3 regions of the Halobacillus sp. HZG1 genome follow, and region 1 is predicted to be linked to each of the others. Evidence: riboswitches for the same ligand, from Rfam matches in the RefSeq annotation. Region 1 holds a riboswitch; each other region holds the start of a gene.

The links. Region 1 has a riboswitch for thiamine pyrophosphate ahead of VKA52_RS14235 (YkoF family thiamine/hydroxymethylpyrimidine-binding protein). Riboswitches for the same ligand answer to the same signal wherever they lie in the genome.
Region 2: linked by a shared signal. The riboswitch ahead of thiT (energy-coupled thiamine transporter ThiT) and the one ahead of VKA52_RS14235 (YkoF family thiamine/hydroxymethylpyrimidine-binding protein) in region 1 are both predicted to bind thiamine pyrophosphate.
Region 3: linked by a shared signal. The riboswitch ahead of thiW (energy coupling factor transporter S component ThiW) and the one ahead of VKA52_RS14235 (YkoF family thiamine/hydroxymethylpyrimidine-binding protein) in region 1 are both predicted to bind thiamine pyrophosphate.

Annotation. Positions count from the first base shown of each region.
Region 1 is NZ_JAYLVQ010000070.1:214,604-220,391, reverse strand. It holds gene VKA52_RS14245 (ABC transporter ATP-binding protein) at 1-1,508, opposite strand, end outside; gene VKA52_RS14240 (ECF transporter S component) at 1,505-2,083, opposite strand; gene VKA52_RS14235 (YkoF family thiamine/hydroxymethylpyrimidine-binding protein) at 2,080-2,682, opposite strand; TPP riboswitch at 2,774-2,876, opposite strand; gene VKA52_RS14230 (hypothetical protein) at 2,994-3,224, opposite strand; gene VKA52_RS14225 (DUF420 domain-containing protein) at 3,409-3,930, opposite strand; gene VKA52_RS14220 (RDD family protein) at 4,204-4,629, shown strand; gene VKA52_RS14215 (hydroxymethylglutaryl-CoA lyase) at 4,686-5,561, opposite strand; gene VKA52_RS14210 (GntR family transcriptional regulator) at 5,578-5,788, opposite strand, start outside.
Region 2 is NZ_JAYLVQ010000042.1:14,590-20,377, forward strand. It holds gene VKA52_RS06210 (general stress protein) at 13-360, shown strand; gene VKA52_RS06215 (phospholipase D family protein) at 409-1,857, opposite strand; gene VKA52_RS06220 (hypothetical protein) at 2,040-2,318, shown strand; gene thiT (energy-coupled thiamine transporter ThiT) at 2,362-2,928, opposite strand; TPP riboswitch at 3,017-3,116, opposite strand; gene VKA52_RS06230 (alpha/beta hydrolase) at 3,198-3,938, opposite strand; gene VKA52_RS06235 (SDR family oxidoreductase) at 3,892-4,797, opposite strand; gene yfkAB (radical SAM/CxCxxxxC motif protein YfkAB) at 4,992-5,788, shown strand, end outside.
Region 3 is NZ_JAYLVQ010000031.1:10,102-15,889, forward strand. It holds gene VKA52_RS04235 (threonine/serine dehydratase) at 1-209, shown strand, start outside; gene VKA52_RS04240 (PucR family transcriptional regulator) at 227-1,897, shown strand; gene VKA52_RS04245 (DUF3221 domain-containing protein) at 1,920-2,453, opposite strand; TPP riboswitch at 2,566-2,675, shown strand; gene thiW (energy coupling factor transporter S component ThiW) at 2,769-3,257, shown strand; TPP riboswitch at 3,263-3,368, shown strand; gene tenA (thiaminase II) at 3,411-4,097, shown strand; gene thiD (bifunctional hydroxymethylpyrimidine kinase/phosphomethylpyrimidine kinase) at 4,094-4,906, shown strand; gene thiM (hydroxyethylthiazole kinase) at 4,897-5,655, shown strand; gene thiE (thiamine phosphate synthase) at 5,652-5,788, shown strand, end outside.

The DNA of each region.
Region 1 (5,788 bases):
GGCTGACCATCGTAGCTGATTTCGCCTTCGTTCATGACAAGCACTCTCGTCGCGTATTTGTCCACGAGCTCCATGTCATGCGTGATCATCACGATCGTCGTCCCGTTTTCGTGTTTTTCTTTCAAAAGGGACATCAAATCTGAGGTCGACTTTTCATCCTGTCCGAACGTCGGTTCATCGAGGAAAAGCATGTTCTGATTCTCGACGATCATCGTCGCGACACTCAAACGCCGCTTCTGTCCCTGGCTGAGAAGGAAGGGATGCTGATTCTCCAGTCCGTCCAGCCGGCAGAACTTCAGTGTTTCCTCGACAATCCTTGTCCATTCGGCTTCCTTCATCCCGGCATGCTGGAGACTGAAGGCGACTTCATCATAGACCGTGTCCGTAATGAACTGGTGCTCCGGGTTCTGAAAGACATACCCGACTTCTTTTCGCATCTCACTTTCTTTCCATTTCTTTAGGGCGCGGCCGTGCAGAGACACGGTCCCTTTGCTCGGAGGCTGGATACCCGCAAGTATTCTGGAAAAAGAAGATTTTCCGCTCCCGTTCTCTCCGACGATGGCCACCCATTCTCCCTCATGAAAAGTGACGTTGATGTTCCGCAAAATCGACTTCCAATGCACAGCCTCTGCTTCCAACAATGCCTTCCCAGCAGATAGGACAGGACGGTTTTCTGGGAGAGCGACGGGTGGCATGTCTCCGATGTGAAGCGGATAGGGCGGTGTCCACCCCTGTTCCAGCGCTGTCCTTGTGGCATAAGGAAGCTGGATGCCCATCTCATGAATGTCCCGAGCGTACGTTTTCAAATGATCGTGCAGCGGACCATCGTAGGCAAGTTCTCCTTTTTCATTAATAATAAGGACCCGTTCCAACAAATCGAGCCAGCCTTCAAGCTTATGCTCGATGACAAGCAGAGTGAAAGAAAGCTCCTCTTTCAATATTTTCAAAAGCTGGATGAATTCCTTCCGCGCCACTGGATCCAGATTCGCCGTCGGTTCATCGAGAATCAATACTTCCGGTTCCATGGCGAGGATGCAGGCAAGGGCGACTTTCTGCTTCTGGCCACCGGAGAGGGAGGAGATGTCCGCTGTTTTGTAGGCTTCCATCCCGACCTGACGCAGTGCTTGGTCCACTTTTTCCACCATCGACGCATGAGGTGTATTCAAGTTTTCAAGACCAAAGGCCACTTCATCCTCAACGGTAATCATGCAGAACTGCGTCTCGGGATCCTGGAAAACGACGCCGACGTTCTGCGCCATTTCACCGGCAGGATAGGAGTCGGTCCGCTGACCTTGCACGAGAACTTCTCCGTTCATGGCACCATCTAATTCCCGAGGATAGAGCCCGTTCAAACAGTGGGTGAGGGAACTTTTCCCCGACCCGCTCGGACCAAGGATCAGCATGTTTTCTCCTTCCTCGATGGAAAAAGTCAGACGCGACAGCACAGGCTTCTGTCTCTCCTCATAACGGAGGGTAAGGTCCTCAACGCGTATCACTTCCTGACTCATGCCGCCTGCTTCCTTCGCTGTTCTTTCCCGAGAGCGAAGCTTGAGAGGACACCTGTCTTCGCTAAAGCGTCACTGAGCGCTTTACCTGCGACACCTGAGATGATCGCACCACTGATGATGCGGGCGATGAACATGGCGACGACGTACCCTGTACTGAGGGCTGCGTAGCCGGAAAGGAAGTAACCCCAGACGAAGCTGAACACCGCCGCCATCACACCGGCAAGCATGAGGGTGAACAGGTCATAACGCTTGTACCTCGTCATAGCGAAGGCGGATTCTGCGCCGAGCCCCTGGATCATCCCTGAAACGAGCAGCATCGGACCAACTGCATTCCCTAGCAGCACTTCGACCGCCGCCGCAATCGTTTCGGATAAAAACGCGGCGCCGGGTTTGCGGATGATGTAAGCCGCAATGATCGACACGATGAACCAGATGCCGAAGATGAGGTCATAGCCGATCGGTCCGAAAAAGCCGACGAGGATTTTCCCGACCGGAAGGAAGGCCAGATACACGACCGCAAAGACGACAGAAAGGACGGACATGACGACGATTTCTTTCAGTTTCCAGCTGTTCATGCTGTATCATCCTTATGGGAAGGGCTGTTGGCAGAGACCGTCACGGTCATGACCGTATGCGAAGAGCCGCTTGCTTCTGTCTCTCTGAACACATCCTCAAGTCCTTTGAAAATGTCACGCGTATCTCCGTCGAGACGGGTGGAGTAGTGGGCAGGCGTGACTTCAACGCCTTTTTCTTTCATCGCTTCGATTTGACTGTAGATAGTGTCCATATAGTCCCCGCCACCCATGGGATACAACGAGAACTTCGCCGCAATGCGTTGTTCAATTTCTCTGGAGTGAGACTTGTTCAATCGTTCTTCTGATTCATCCATGTGGGCATCCCCGGATGAATCTCCCGGACAGCCGATGGAAAAGGTTCCTTGAAAAGCGACATGGACGCCTGTTTTCGCGATATGTAACAGAATCGCTTCGGTGACATCAAAGACATGCTCCATCCGGCCGCGCACCGTCGTCGTGACGTCATCCGTCTTCATCCACACTTTCGAGCTGTCCACTTCATTCAGACTGCCCTTGATATAATCCACGAAGTTGTCGGCCATCGGGTGCACAGAAAAAGAGCACCCCGCAATTCTTGAAGTTCCACAGTTGTTTTCCATTTCTAAATTCCTCCTTTTTTAAGCACAAAAAAACTGCATCCCACGGGAATGCAGTCTACCAATCATAAAGGAAGAACCAGTCAGGTCCTTGTGAATGACGACTGCACTTCCCCACGCTAGTATTATCTAGTTCGGGTTCCAAGGGTCGGAATGTCTCCTCTCAGCCGCCTCAAGCAGCTCCCCCAGTGCAACACGCGTATGCAATTCTTGTACGTTGCTTCCATCGTAGCGGAGAGTCATAGATTTGTAAACCACCTTTTTCCTGAAAAACAAATGGACCGGACCGCCAAACGGCGGATCCGGTCCATTCCTTATGCTTTCGACAAGCGTAACTTCATTACATTCTGATCTATGACACAATCGATATAGGGTACGCGTTCATAAGGGTAATACGTGAGAGAAGTGGGTATCACTTCCATCATTTGATACAGGTCCTCTGTTGAAGCCACATCATTCAAAACCAATTGCACGTCTTCACCAGTCATCGAGGAGAACTTGGCCGAAGTGTAACCTTCATTTTTCATAAATTGGAGTAGATCCATAGTAGTCTCCTTATTATCTGACCTTGAACCTTACATTTTCCCTGAATAGCAATATTCGAAACATAAACCTTAGAAATTACTTAACGCGACATCGCTCTAACTATTATTCTACTATAACAAGGTGCAGGAAGGAAGCAAAGAGTTTCGACAAAAAAACAGGACCTGCATCGCTTCTTGTCGTGCATCAATAATAAGGGGAGATCATCAAGTAGACGATGACTCCGGTGAGACTGACGTACAGCCATAACGGCATCGTCCAACGCGCGATTTTCCGGTGCTTATCGACCTTCATCGCAAGTCCGCGGAACAAAGTGAGTAGCGCAAGCGGCACGATGAGAGCTGCCAGTACGATATGGGTGATCAAAATGAAATAATAGATGCCGGCAACGATTCCTTCACCGCCGAACGACGTCGACTCCGCCATCGAATGGTACGTCAGGTACGAAATGAGGAAAAGAGCCGTAGATGTGAAGGCAGCGAAAATGAAGCGCTTGTGCCACTTCACGTTTTTCCTGATGATCATGAACAAGGCAGCAACCAGGAACACGAACGTAAAGGAATTCAAGACCGCATTCAAGAGGGGAAGAAGTTTGATATTGAACCCGAGATCCCCGTCGACTTTTGGTAAGAACAATAAAGCCACAACGATGAGGTTGATGGCGATGGAAAGCCCCACGACCCATGGGACGTAATTGAATTTTTTCATGGTATCGATCCTTTCTCAATCTCTTTATATAGAATCCTAGTCAAGTATAAAGAAAGAGAGAGGAGAATGCTATGACAGAAAACGCACAATTTGTCGAGGGAACACGTTTTAATTGAAAACAGGACGCACGCAGGCCTTCGAAACATGAAAAAAGGCATGTCATGAATAAAGAGATGGGGCAAAAGCTCCATCTCTTTTTCTTCGTTCTGGGTGAATGGGCAAACCGATGACGACGAAAACCCATAGGATACTACACAGAAAGGAGGGACTTCGATGTCCGAAAGAAACTTGTTCCTCAGATTCATAGGCACAGGCCTCGAATTCATCGTATCCGGCTTCCTCGCCATCCTATACACAGCAACCCAGGACACTGGGCGCGGTTTTGATCCGAACCCCGTCTTTTGGAAAGCGTTCATCATCATCCATGTCTCGCTTCTCCTCGTCATTCCGCTGCTTGCGAAAGGAAGGACACTCGGCATGCTGTTGACGCATCTCACCATTGAAACGAATGCAGGAAAGCCGCCGAACTTCATGCAGATTCTCATACGTGTGATCCTCGGGTTCGGTCCGGTCATTCTTACCCAGGGAATGTGGTATTGGATTTCCTTTGTCACCGGTTTGATGGATCCGAAAGGGAGAGGGTGGAGTGAGATCATCTCTTTTACGACGATCAAATGGAAAGAGCCTCCGCCGGAGTAAGAGGCTCAGGCCTCTGCTGCTTTATATAAAGGGATTCTGACGTAGTTAGGCATAATTTATAGTTTTGAAACCATACCCGGAAGCTTTTTCTCCATCAATCCTTCAAGCCAGTGGGTGGTTTCAACGAGTGGATCCAGAGAAGCGGTTGTTTCTACGCCCATTTGATGGAACATATGAACCATATCTTCGGTACACACATTCCCTACGGCCTTAGGTGCAAAAGGGCACCCTCCGAGTCCTCCGATGGAAGAGTCGAAAGAAGTGACACCTTCCTGGTATGCGGCTAAAACATTCGCTAGTCCTAACCCTCTTGTATTATGAAAATGAAGTCTGAGAGGTACTTCACCTTTGAAAGCCTCTTGGAAGGAGTGGACGACTTTTTTCACTTGAAGCGGATTAGCCTGCCCTGTGGTGTCTGCCAATACCATTTCAGTACAACCTGCTTGTATGAAGTCTTCGGAAATTTTTAAGACTCTATTTATGGGTACGTCCCCTTCAAATGGACAGCCGAAGACAGTGCCGAGAACTCCTGTCACAGGTTTTCCTTCTTCTTGAGCTTCCTTCGTAACTTCGACCAGGGCATCTTTGGATTCTTCTACTGTTCGTTTGGCATTTTTGAGGTTGAAAGTGTCGCTCGTCGCTAAAACAGTATGGATGACGTCGATATTTGTGCGTAGAGCTCTTTCCAGACCGGATCTACTTAATACTAAGCCTGAATACTGGACGTTTGAATCTCGTGGAACCTGTTCCATGACTTGCTCTGCATCACTCATTTGAGGAACGACTTTTGGGTTCACAAAAGAAACGGCTTCCACTTGTTTCAATCCGGACTGTACAAGTCGTTCAATCAGCTCCACCTTTTTTTCAGTAGGTACCCACTTCTTTTCATTCTGCAAACCATCCCTCGGGCCGACTTCACATATATGAATCATAACTTTTCCTCCTCATTCAGGATTCATGATCTATGTTCTTCAACACGTGGTCTCTTCCTTGATATATGTGTTCCTGCATAGCAGTTTTGGCACGGTCCGGTTCATTTGCTTGTATAGCGACCGATATGGTTTGGTGCAACTCAAGAGATTTTTTTAACTGATATTCGTTATACCAATAAAAGGACCGGAAAACTAATGGGAGTACGGTCACACTAGAGATGTGAAAC
Region 2 (5,788 bases), on a different contig from region 1:
GAGCGATCCAATATGAAACCAACGGTAAGAGAATACACAAATGACGAAAGACTGATGGAAGATGTGAAGCGTTTAAAAGATGAAGGCATCGACAACAAAGATATTTACATCCTGTCGCACGATGACGACCGCACAGATCGTATCGCCAAGAACGTCAATGCCAATACCATCGGCCTTTCCGAGCAGGACATCAAAAACGTGATTAGCAATCTCTTCAGTAAACAGGGCGATGAACTACGGACAAAACTGCAGGAGATCGGATTTTCTGAACAGGAAGCAGAAGAATACGAAGAAGATTTGGATGAAGGGAAAGTTCTCCTGATTGTTACGAACCCTTCAAAAGCAGAAACCTTATTATAATAAGAAGAATACAAAAGGAGCGCACATTCCGTGCGCTCCTTTCTTATATCAATAGGTTGTGAACCAGGTCCATTTTTGCAGATAATAGGTGGCATAGCGAATGAAAGTCAAGTTATCCTGATACTCTTTGTAGTCCGCCGTGTAGTGTCCCTCTTCATTGTTCCAAATCCGAGTGAAGTAGTCATTCACTTCCGTAAACACCTGTTCTTCCCCATTTCCTTTGATGACAACATCGGCTTCCAAGTTTAAGTTTGAGAGGTTACGGCGTGTGTAGTTCGCCGATCCAGCGATGATGACATCTTCTTCAGGATGGTCAATATACAGCATCTTCGTATGATATTGCTCGATATTGACATCATACCATCGCAGATGGATGTTTTCGTTCCCCAGGCGTTTTAATTCAGCAGCAACCGGTAAATTAGGAATGCCCGTCTTCTCGTGACCAAATGCTTTTTTGTTAGGGTCCATCACAATGTTTACCGTAGCCCCACGGTTGGCTGCATCATCAAGCGAGCTCGTAATTTTTTTATCAGCCAAATAGTACATTCCGAGCCATACGGTGTCCCCTTCACCAGCAGCCGACAATTCATCAAGAATGGATCTGTAAATTTTCCCTTCCGTCACAAATTGGGTCGTCAGAGGACCTTCCTGCTCTTCCCAAGTGCGATCTTCATAGTCAGGAAAATCAGCTTCTCCTGAATAGTTGACGACCGCTTCTTCCGCTTCTAATATATCTTTGATGATCGGCCCCGTCATCTTGAACGCCACGTTTTCATGATATCCACTCGCATCATGAGGATTGGCAGTCGAGACAATCGCAGATTTCTCCGTGACCAGGACTTTCCTGTGATTCGCCTTGATGTTCAGCAGTTTCATGTAGGACCTCAAGGTCACATCCGGAGCTTCTTTGGCCATCGGATTACTGATCCAGCCGTTTTCTCCGGTGCCCATCCAGGAAAACAACAGCCGCCAGACGCTGGAGTATAAAGGATTCGAGTCTCTCAATTTATTCAAGTTGGTCAAAACAACATCCACACCGCCATCTTCCAGGCGCTTGATCGTCTCAGACTCATACGATCCATACACGGTGTTGATCTGATCGGTTATGAAAACCACCTTCAAATCAGGGACTTCCTCTTTTCGTTTTAATATGGCGTCAACCAGGTTGCTGGAGATGTCAGGAAACTCGTTTTTTCCATTTGTGTAGCCATTGAATAGAAACATATCGGCCACAATAAAGTCTTCCGCCTCCCCTATCGTCCGGTTGATCTCTTCAAAAACCTGAAGATCATGCACCGTCTTCCCTGCTTCGTCTTCATATGTTAAATCACGGAAAAACTCGATATTTTCCATCTGATGCTTCTCTCCTTCATAAGAGATCCCCTCAGGAAGAGCTTTCCATGAAGTATGATAAGCAATGGTAACACTTAAAACAGCGATAATAGCGACAATGATCCAAAACCATTTACTTTTTCCAATCCGCTTCAAACGGTCCATTATGTAGCCTCCTCAACTAGAGTGCTTATTCTATTTTCACTATAATGCCCTGTCTCAAACCTTAATAGAAGAAAAAAAATAAAAACATAATATATTGAACGATATGGCAGGGTCGTGGAAGAGTATAATATTAATTCTGCCCACTGGGCATTCAGAAAGTGAAAGCTTGATACCCACTCTAGATGGAAGAGTGGTGGACACTCCATCTCGGTATAGGGGTTCGTTTCTCCCCTTATATGAAATGCGGTGGTTGGGAAGCTGCGAGACTCCCGTGGGAGAAGGAGATAGACGAGATTCCGCAGGACGTAGTGAGAGGAAGCTCGGCGCTCCCCACAGGAAAGCGATTTGCTTTCATGCCACCCCTAGCGCTTAACCAGGCAACGAACCCTGGAGACATCTCGAAACTGAGTCATCAAGAAAAGGCGGCGTTTGTGGACATTCATAGAAGGAAGAGCTATTAAAAATCCCCCGTCCGATGTCAGAACATCGGACGGGGGATTTAATTTAATGGCTTAATAGTTTTGGCCGTTTTACAAATAGGAGACTGACGACGATACTGCTTAAGATAAACGCCGGGAGCATGTACCCACCATTATAGATGAGGGAATACAACCAGACAGGCTGTCCCTCAGGGGCGAATTCGCCGTAAAAGACGATTCCTGCAAAAAAGTGTCCGAAAAAGCGGAGCACGCTTCCAATCAGGCAGCCGACAACAATCCATCCGATCAATCGACGGGACTCTTTCGATTGGATCGCCTTCCAGAGCGGTTTCGCTACCAACCCGGCCGCTCCGATTACTGCAAAGGCGACGATATAGTCGAGGAACGCCTGAAGTAGTGTCATAATATAGGCGCCGGTCATAATTTGATAGATTCCTAACAGAAGACCGGTGGTGACGCCCCCTTTCAAGCCCCAGCGGAAAGCCATAATGAATACAGGGACCATGGCAAAGGAAACCGAACCTCCCTGCGCCCACAGTTTAAATGATAAAAACGGGATGATATCCAACAATAATGCGAGTGCTGAAAAAATCGCAACTTCTACGAGAAATAAAACGCGACGATTTCTCATTTCAACATTCCTCCTAAAAAAAGACACAAAAAAAGCAACGCCAAATAGGGAAGCTTCCTGATGGAGGAGTCCCAATTCTGCATTGCACCATCAAAAAAGCCGCCATCCCTACGCCAGTGCTAACTGACAGGTTCGAAGGGTCAGAACGAAATGTTCACTCTCAGCCGGAGGCTCCCCTTGAAGGCTTTATACCGTTTACTTTTCTTGTTTTGTCTCTATTATAATAAACTTTTTACTAGATTACAAAACCTTTTGTATTTCCCGGGCAATCACTTCGTATTCGTGTACATTTGGAAAAATTCCAAGGTACGCTCAATGATCATATCCTTGTCATGATCAAGGGTCGCTACATGATAACTATTCTCCAGATGGATAATCTCCTTGTGTTCAGAAAACACCGATTCGAAAATGACTTCCGAGTTATGCGGAGGTACAACGTGATCCTCATCCGATACGAAAATCATGATCGGGCAGTGGATTTCATCCAGTCTATCCTTGACCATGCCCATCAATTCAACCAGCTCTCCGATCGATTTCACTGGCGTGCGGTCATACGCAAGTTCGACCGTCTCTGGATCTTTGATATCGGAACCGATCGCATCTAAAAAGCGTTCATCCGAACCCTGGCTGCTTTCCAGTGCCGGGATATCGATGGCCGCATTGATTGGAATGACTCCCTCAATGTCCCGATACTGACTCGCCATATACAACGCAAGCGTCCCACCCATCGATAAACCGACGACAAATATTTTGGAACACCTGTCTTTTAACCAGGAATAAGCTTCTTCCACTGATTGCACCCAGTCCATATGTGAGGTGGATTCCATATCCTCAGGACTTGTTCCATGACCCTTTAATCTCGGACAATAAACGGTGTAACCAGCTCTGGCATAGGCTTCAGCTAAAGGCTGCATACTTTGTGTCGTTCCTGTAAACCCATGAGAGATGAGGATACCGACTTCATTACCCTCGAAGCGCATCTCCTCTGCTCCATGCATCACGTTTTCCATTCAATCCCACTCCTTTGGCTTTCTCTTTTCCAAGTATTTTTTGTAACACGGTATTCTCCAACCACTTCCAAGGAAGCAAGCGCTTGAACCACACATTCGCTCTCACACCGGCACCGATGGGATAGCGGAGTTTCACCAGGGTTTCTTTTTCCATCAATCCCGTCATCAAATCTGATACATCCTGAGGATTGCCATGGGATTCACTGTTCAACGCATTCCACAACCCTTTTATGTATTCGGCATAAGGAGACTCAGGGTCCTGGGCGGCTTCCGGCATAACAAGACCGGACGACCAAATATTGGTCTGATAAGAGCCAGGCTCAATCAGAGCGACATCAATTCCGAATGGTTTCACTTCGAAACGGAGACTTTCAGATAAGCCTTCCAAGGCGTGTTTGGATGAGACATAAGCGGATAAGCCTGGAAAGCCGATCAACCCGCTCACACTGCTGACATTCAAAATCTTCCCACTACCCTGGGCACGCATCAGGGGAAGAACTGCTTTCGTAACGGCAATCACACCAAAAACATTGGTATCAAATTGTTTCCGGTACGTTTCAAGCGGCACCTGTTCAAGAAATCCACCTACCGCATAACCGGCGTTATTCACAAGCACGTCCAAGCGATCCAGCGTATTCACTTTTTCTGAAAATCGCGCGATCGATTGTTCATCCGTCACATCCAATGACCACACTTCAATGCGGTCACGGACCTCCTCGTCCAATGTTTCGTACGCTACGGCTTTTTCTATATTTCTCATCGTGGCAATGACACGAAAACCTTTTTCTGCACATTTCACAGCTGTATGGAAACCGAATCCACTGGATGCTCCTGTAATGAGTACGGTTTGTTTCATGATCTGACTCCCCCTTGTGCTAGTCGTTACCCCATATCATTCGATGTCACACCCTTATTCTCCTCTTTCCATAAAACATGCACAGGTGATCCCGTAACAATTCCGATACATATTGTATGGTTTTAGGCATATTAATGATAGAATGGTAAAGGTTATCGACCGAAATAAATTTAAATAGAAAGGAAGTTTCATAATTTATGAGTACGAACATGAAGCTTCAGGCGCTTACCCCTTCTTACGATCCATGGGAAGCGTATATGGACGTGGAAGAACACGGAAAAATGACCTTATCGAACATTGAATTTACGACCACAACTCTTTGCAACATGCGTTGTGAGCACTGCGCGGTCGGATATACGTTAGGTGCGAAGGATCCGGAAGCTTTGCCGATGGACTTGCTCCGGAAACGGCTTGATGAAATTCCTCACCTGCGTACACTGAGCATTACGGGCGGAGAGCCGATGATGTCGAAGAAATCGGTGGAAAATTATGTGGTGCCCCTCTTGAAATACGCCCATGAGCGCGGCGTGCGCACGCAAATCAATTCCAACTTGACGCTTCCTTATGAGCGTTACATCCCGATCATTCCTTACTTGGACGTTTTACATATATCCCACAACTGGGGAACGATTGAGGAATTCATTCATACCGGATTCGCCAGGATGGAACGAAAACCATCGGAAGAAAACCGGAAGAAATTTTTTGACCGGATGGTGGAAAATTCGCAGCGGCTTTCTGAAGAAGGGGTCATGGTTTCAGCTGAAACGATGCTGAATCGCCGTACGTTCCCATATCTTGAGTCCATTCACGATCATGTCAAAGAAATGAAGTGTGCCCGCCACGAGATTCACCCGATGTATCCCGTGGATTTCGCCAGCAGTTTAGAGACATTAAGTCTTGAACAAATGCGCGAAGGCATCAATCGTCTTCTTGATCATCGTAATGACGATATGTGGATGTTATTCGGGACGCTGCCCTACTATCCATGCAGCTC
Region 3 (5,788 bases), on a different contig from region 1:
ATAAAGGAGTGCTTGTGGAAGAGGCGCATATTGAAGAAGGGCTGATCTTCACTCTCGAACACCATAAGATGGTTGTGGAAGGAGCAGCGGCCACAGGGATTGGCCACTTGCTTCATTGTAATGATCTACAAGGTAAAAATGTTGTTGTCGTCATGACAGGAAACAATATCGATCATCAAGCGGTTACAGATCTTTTGGCTAAATCGTAAGTGGGGGAGGAGTGGAGATGGGGGTTGCCGTGGAGGAAGTCTTAAAACTTTCCGTTCTCGAAAAAGCGAAAGTGCAGACAGAGATGTATCATCGCCAGGTAGACTGGATCTCCGTAATTGAAACACCTGTGGAGAACTTTGTAAGAAACAATGAATTTGTGTTAAGTACAGGGGTTGGGTGCGGAGAAGATGTGCTGGCACTAGAAGAATATGTGAGAGATGTCATCCGTTCGGAAGCATCTGTGCTGGCGTTTGCCACAGGACGGCATCTTTATAAAATCCCGGACCGGGTGTTAAAACTTGCGGAGAAACATGAGTTGATTGTAATGGAAATTCCATGGGAGGTCCGTTTCGGAGATATTTTACAGGACGTTTTACGATTGATTAATGAGGAGAGCCGCCAGGAGCAGCAAAGGACGGAAGAAATTCGCCAAGAGTTGATCAACTGTGTTCTGAACGGAAAAGGGCTGCAGGAGATCACATCCATCATCTATCAGAACACAGGTATTCCAACCGCGATCAGTGACCACAACAAACAAATCCGGGCGAATCAGTATTTTGATCGATATTTCATCGATGTCTTGAATGGACACGAACTGTCGCAGGAAGGCATCCTGGTAGAAACCGAAATGGACAGTGAGCACCCACTCCGCCATTACATTGAAACCTATGAAATCGGTGAACAGAAATGCTACCAGCTTACCATTTTATCGAACTATAAAAAACAAGGATATATTCTCTTTAAGCCGAAGGAAGAAAAGGAGTTAACCTGGGTGAACCTTCATATCCTTGAGCATGCGCTTACCGCATGTGCCTTATATTTCGTAAAAGAGAATGCCATTGAAATGACTGAAATCAGGCTTAAGGACAACTTCCTGCTGGATTTAGCTAAGCGGGAGAGGGAGATGGACAGAGCTCTTTTATCAAAAGCACAGCTGCTTGGTTATGACCTGGAGAAGCCTTATATTTGTCTCGTCGGCCACATCCGGTTCGTTCAGCCGGAGGAGGAGCGCACCTCTTTAACGATGCCTCAGGTCAAGTCGTCATCAATCAACAGTCGGAATTATTACATTCAGAAGGAAGTCACACATGCGGGTGATGCCCTGCATAGGAGGACGATGACCACTTTTGATGAAGGGGAGGTCATCGTTTATTTGGAAACAGACCGGCCGGACTACGGAGAAACCGCGAATCAGTTTCTTGACCTGATTGAGCGGAGACTTCATGAGTTGTTGAAGGGGATTACGATCAGCTGGGGGATCTCCTGCCATAAAGGGGGGTATCAGGTTTTTCATAAAAGCTATGAAGAGGCGGAAACCGCACTGAAAATCGGTCAGCAGCATGAAGAAGGGGAGCGGACGTTTTTCAGTGACACGAGAATGAACCGCCTGCTTATGGCGCTGTCCCACGAAGAAGAAATTGGAGCCATTGTGTCGGATACACTGGAGAAGCTGATTGATTATGATCAGAAGCGGCAGACAGAACTGATTCATACGTTTATGGTCTACAATAAATACAACAGCAATGTCAGCCAGACGGCCCGTGCGCTGAATTTGCACCGCCAATCTTTGCTGCACAGATTGAGAAACATTGAACATTTGACCGGGCTGTCACTTCTCAATGCTGATGACCTCTTTTTGCTAGAGCTCAGCGTAAGGTTATGGCTTTTGAAAAAAGTCGATGCATAGAGCGCTACCTCGCGGTAGCGCTCTATTTTTTATCTTTGACGGTCGTTTTCCATTCGCCCTGATTGGTCCCGCGTCGATCCAGCTCGACGGTCCACTGGTCGGATTCCTTGTCAAAAGAAAGCAGAGAAACAATCAGCACATCGGACTTTTCCGGTTCTTTTTCAGATAATGCAGTAGAAAGAGCTTCAGAAGCTTTTAAGTCTGCTCCCTCTACTTCACTCATTTCAAGCTCCTGGACTTTTTCAGCGGTGGCTTGTTCAGGGTACGATTCAGCGATATCCCCGTCTACCCAGACCTCGACCTGTTTGCCGACCCATAAACCTTTAGGAGCTCCAGACACCCACATGGCCCTTCCTTCCTCCCCTGACCCATCATCCATCGGTGTGACAACAAGGATACTGTCCTCATCCTGATCCATGACAAACCCGCTTATGTCCGGGTCGGGTACTTCTGCTTCCACTTCCTTCTGGTCTACTTCCTCCGTTTCTGACAGCCCACATCCACTAAGGCATAAAGAGAAAACCATGAACATACCAAGCATCCATCTCATTTTCATCATTCACACACTCCTTATCTACTTAATGATGACGTTTGAACGGGAGCAAAAGTTTCACATGACAGAAACATCCAATTTTGTTATGATGAAAATCACCAAGCGAATAAGTTTATGAAACTACTAGGGGAGCCTGAATAGGCTGAGAGGAAAGCGAGCGAGCTTTCTGACTCTTACAAACCTGATCTGGTTAATACCAGCGGAGGGAAGTAGTCTGACGATACGTGTATCGGCTTACTGCATACCAGGCCAGGTCCTCTAAGGATCTGGCTTTTTTATTTGCCTCCATTCTACTCCCGTTCAGAAAGGTGGTGAAATATGAAAAACACAAAGTTACTCACAACGATGGCTGTGCTTGTGGCAATCGGGACGCTCGGGGCGCAATTCCTTTGGTTCCCTGCCGGTATTGCAAAAGCTTATCCTGTCCAGCATGCGGTTAATGTGATTGCGGCGGTGGTGCTTGGCCCCGTGCCGGCGGTCATGATTGCTTTTGTTATCGGGCTTTTACGTTTCTTATTAGGGCTCGGCACCTTTCTTGCTTTCCCAGGTGGGATGTTTGGTGCATTATTGGCAGGGCTTTTTTATCGGATGTTTGAAAGAAAAAGTTCTGCGGTGATTGGTGAAGTGCTCGGCACTGGAGTCATCGGAGCTTTGGCATCTGTCCCGATCGCACACGTCTTAATGGGAAGTTCAGCTGGTGTTTTTGCGTTTGTTCCTTCTTTTGTCGTAAGTAGTCTCTCGGGGGCTTTCATTGCTGCCTTCATTTTATCACGAGTGAAAGTTGAAAACATGATCTTACAACCATAATACACGGAAACTGCTAGGGGCGCGAGTATTCGCTGAGATAAGGAAACATTCCTTGGTCCCTCAATACCTGATCCGGGTCATGCCGGCGGAGGGAAGTAGTAAGAATCCCCTTCTGTCCTCTAGTAGCTTCCAAGAATAATAGGAGGCTCTATCATGTCTTTTTCCAAACAATTAAGAAATGAAAATCAGGATATTTATCAAGAAATCTTCACTCATCCCTTTGTCCAGGGGATCGGGAAAGGAGAGGTCCCGAAAGAAGCGTTGATTCATTATATCAAGGCTGATTATGAATATCTGAATGCTTTTATGCATGTGTATGGAATCGCTATTTCCAAGTCCCCTCGTAGAGAAGACATTCAACTGTTTAATAAGCAAATCGATTTTGTGTTGAACAGCGAGATCCATCCTCATAACAATTTTTGTGAACAGATTGGCGTTTCCTATGAAGAGCTTCAAGGGTATCCGCTGCCGCCGACTGCTGATCACTATATAAAGCATATGCTATTTCATGCCCATAATGGGGGGATCGGTGAAATATTAGCGGCCTTGCTTCCATGCCCGTGGACCTATTATGAAATCGGGGTCGAGCTTAAGAACCACTACCAGCCAGGGGTTGACCATCCTTTTCTCCCTTGGATCGATTTTTATGCCGATGCAGAGGTGAACAGTCTGACGGCGGTGTTATGTGAGCGGCTTGATCAGTATGCTGTACAAGCGTCTGAACCAGAAAAACAGCGGATGAGAGAAGCTTTTCGTAAAAGTTGTCAGCTGGAATATGCTTTTTGGGATATGGCTTACACACAAGAACAATGGCCTTGTGAAAAGGAGGTTGTGAGATGAGACAAGTATCATGTGCGCTGACAATTGCAGGGACTGATCCGAGTGGTGGCGCGGGTATACAGGCAGACTTGAAGACGTTCCAGGAATTGAAGAGTTACGGGATGAGTGTTGTAACTTCAGTCGTTTCCCAAAACACGACAGGTGTGAAGGATGTACATCACCTCCCGGAAAATTTCATTAAGAGTCAGCTGGAAGCTATTTCTGTGGATATGCCTGTTCATGCACTGAAAACTGGGATGATTGCCAATAAGGGGATGATGAGAGTCATCAGTGAATGGTTGGATGAAGTGGCTGCTCCTTACATCATGGACCCTGTCATGGTTGCCCAGAGCGGGGACCCCTTGATTGAAAAAGAAGATCAACGGTATTTAAAAGAATACCTTGTGCCCAGGACATCACTCGTCACTCCGAACATCCCTGAAGCTGAAGTCCTTGTCGGAGGAATAATTAAAACAGAAGCAGATATGAAAGAAGCAGCCGAGATGATTGTGAAAGATTTAGGTGCAGGAGCGTCTCTTGTCAAAGGGGGCCATCTACATGGAAGAGCGGTTGATTTTCTATATGATGGTGGACGTGTCTATGAATTTGAATCTGAACGGATTGATTCTCCGAATACGCATGGCACAGGGTGCACGTATTCAGCAGCCATTACGGCTTACCTGAGCCAGGGACACGCTTTGCCAAAAGCCGTCAAAGAAGCCAAATACTTCGTAACAGAAGCGATTCGCCACTCCTTCGACTTAGGAAAAGGAAGCGGACCGACCAATCATTTTGCTTTACGTGAGGAGGTTTTCAACAAATGGCTGTAAGTGTTATCGAAAGAGTAAGAACACAACGCCCACTGATTCATCACATCACGAATTCAGTGGTAATGAATTTTACAGCGAACGGTCTTTTAGCTTTTGGAGGGTCGCCGATCATGGCCAATGCCACACAGGAAGTGGCGGATGTTACCCGATTGTCTCAAGGACTGTTATTGAATATAGGAACGCTTCATGAAGAACAGGTGAAAGCGATGATCCTTGCTGGTAAAGCTGCAAATGAAATCGGCATTCCTATCGTCTTCGATCCTGTCGGCGCTCCTGCTACTCGGTATCGTTCAGATGCATGTCAGAGGATCTTGCAGGAGGTGAATCCGACAGTTATTAAAGGGAATGCCGGAGAACTTGCCCATCTCATCGGTCTAAATGTGGAAACGCAAGGCGTAGACTCCACAGGAGCAGCTGATTCCGAAGCCATCGTCCGCTTAGTAGCGGAGAAATATCAGACTGGAGCCGTCTGTACAGGAGAAGAGGATGTCGGATGTATGGATGGGGATGTTTTTGTTAATGAAACAGGACACCCTCTCCTTGCTCAAATTACGGGTTCCGGCTGTTTGCTTGGTTCTTTGCTTACAGCAAGCTTAGCGGTAGAAGGCAATCCTAAAGAAAAGGTGCTGGCAACATTAAGCCATTATGGAAGGGCGGCGGAACAAGCAGCAGGGCAACCTGATGTCAAAGGACCAGGGACATTCATACCGCGGTTTGTCGATGCTTTAGCAAAGGGTGAAGAGACATGAAAGCTTCTACCCTTCGAAAATACTTCGTCATGGGCAGCCAAAACTGTGCCAAAGATCCTTTGAGTATTTTGGAAGAAGCGATTGGAGCTGGAATCACGTGCTTTCAATATAGAGAAAAAGGAGAAGGCGCTCT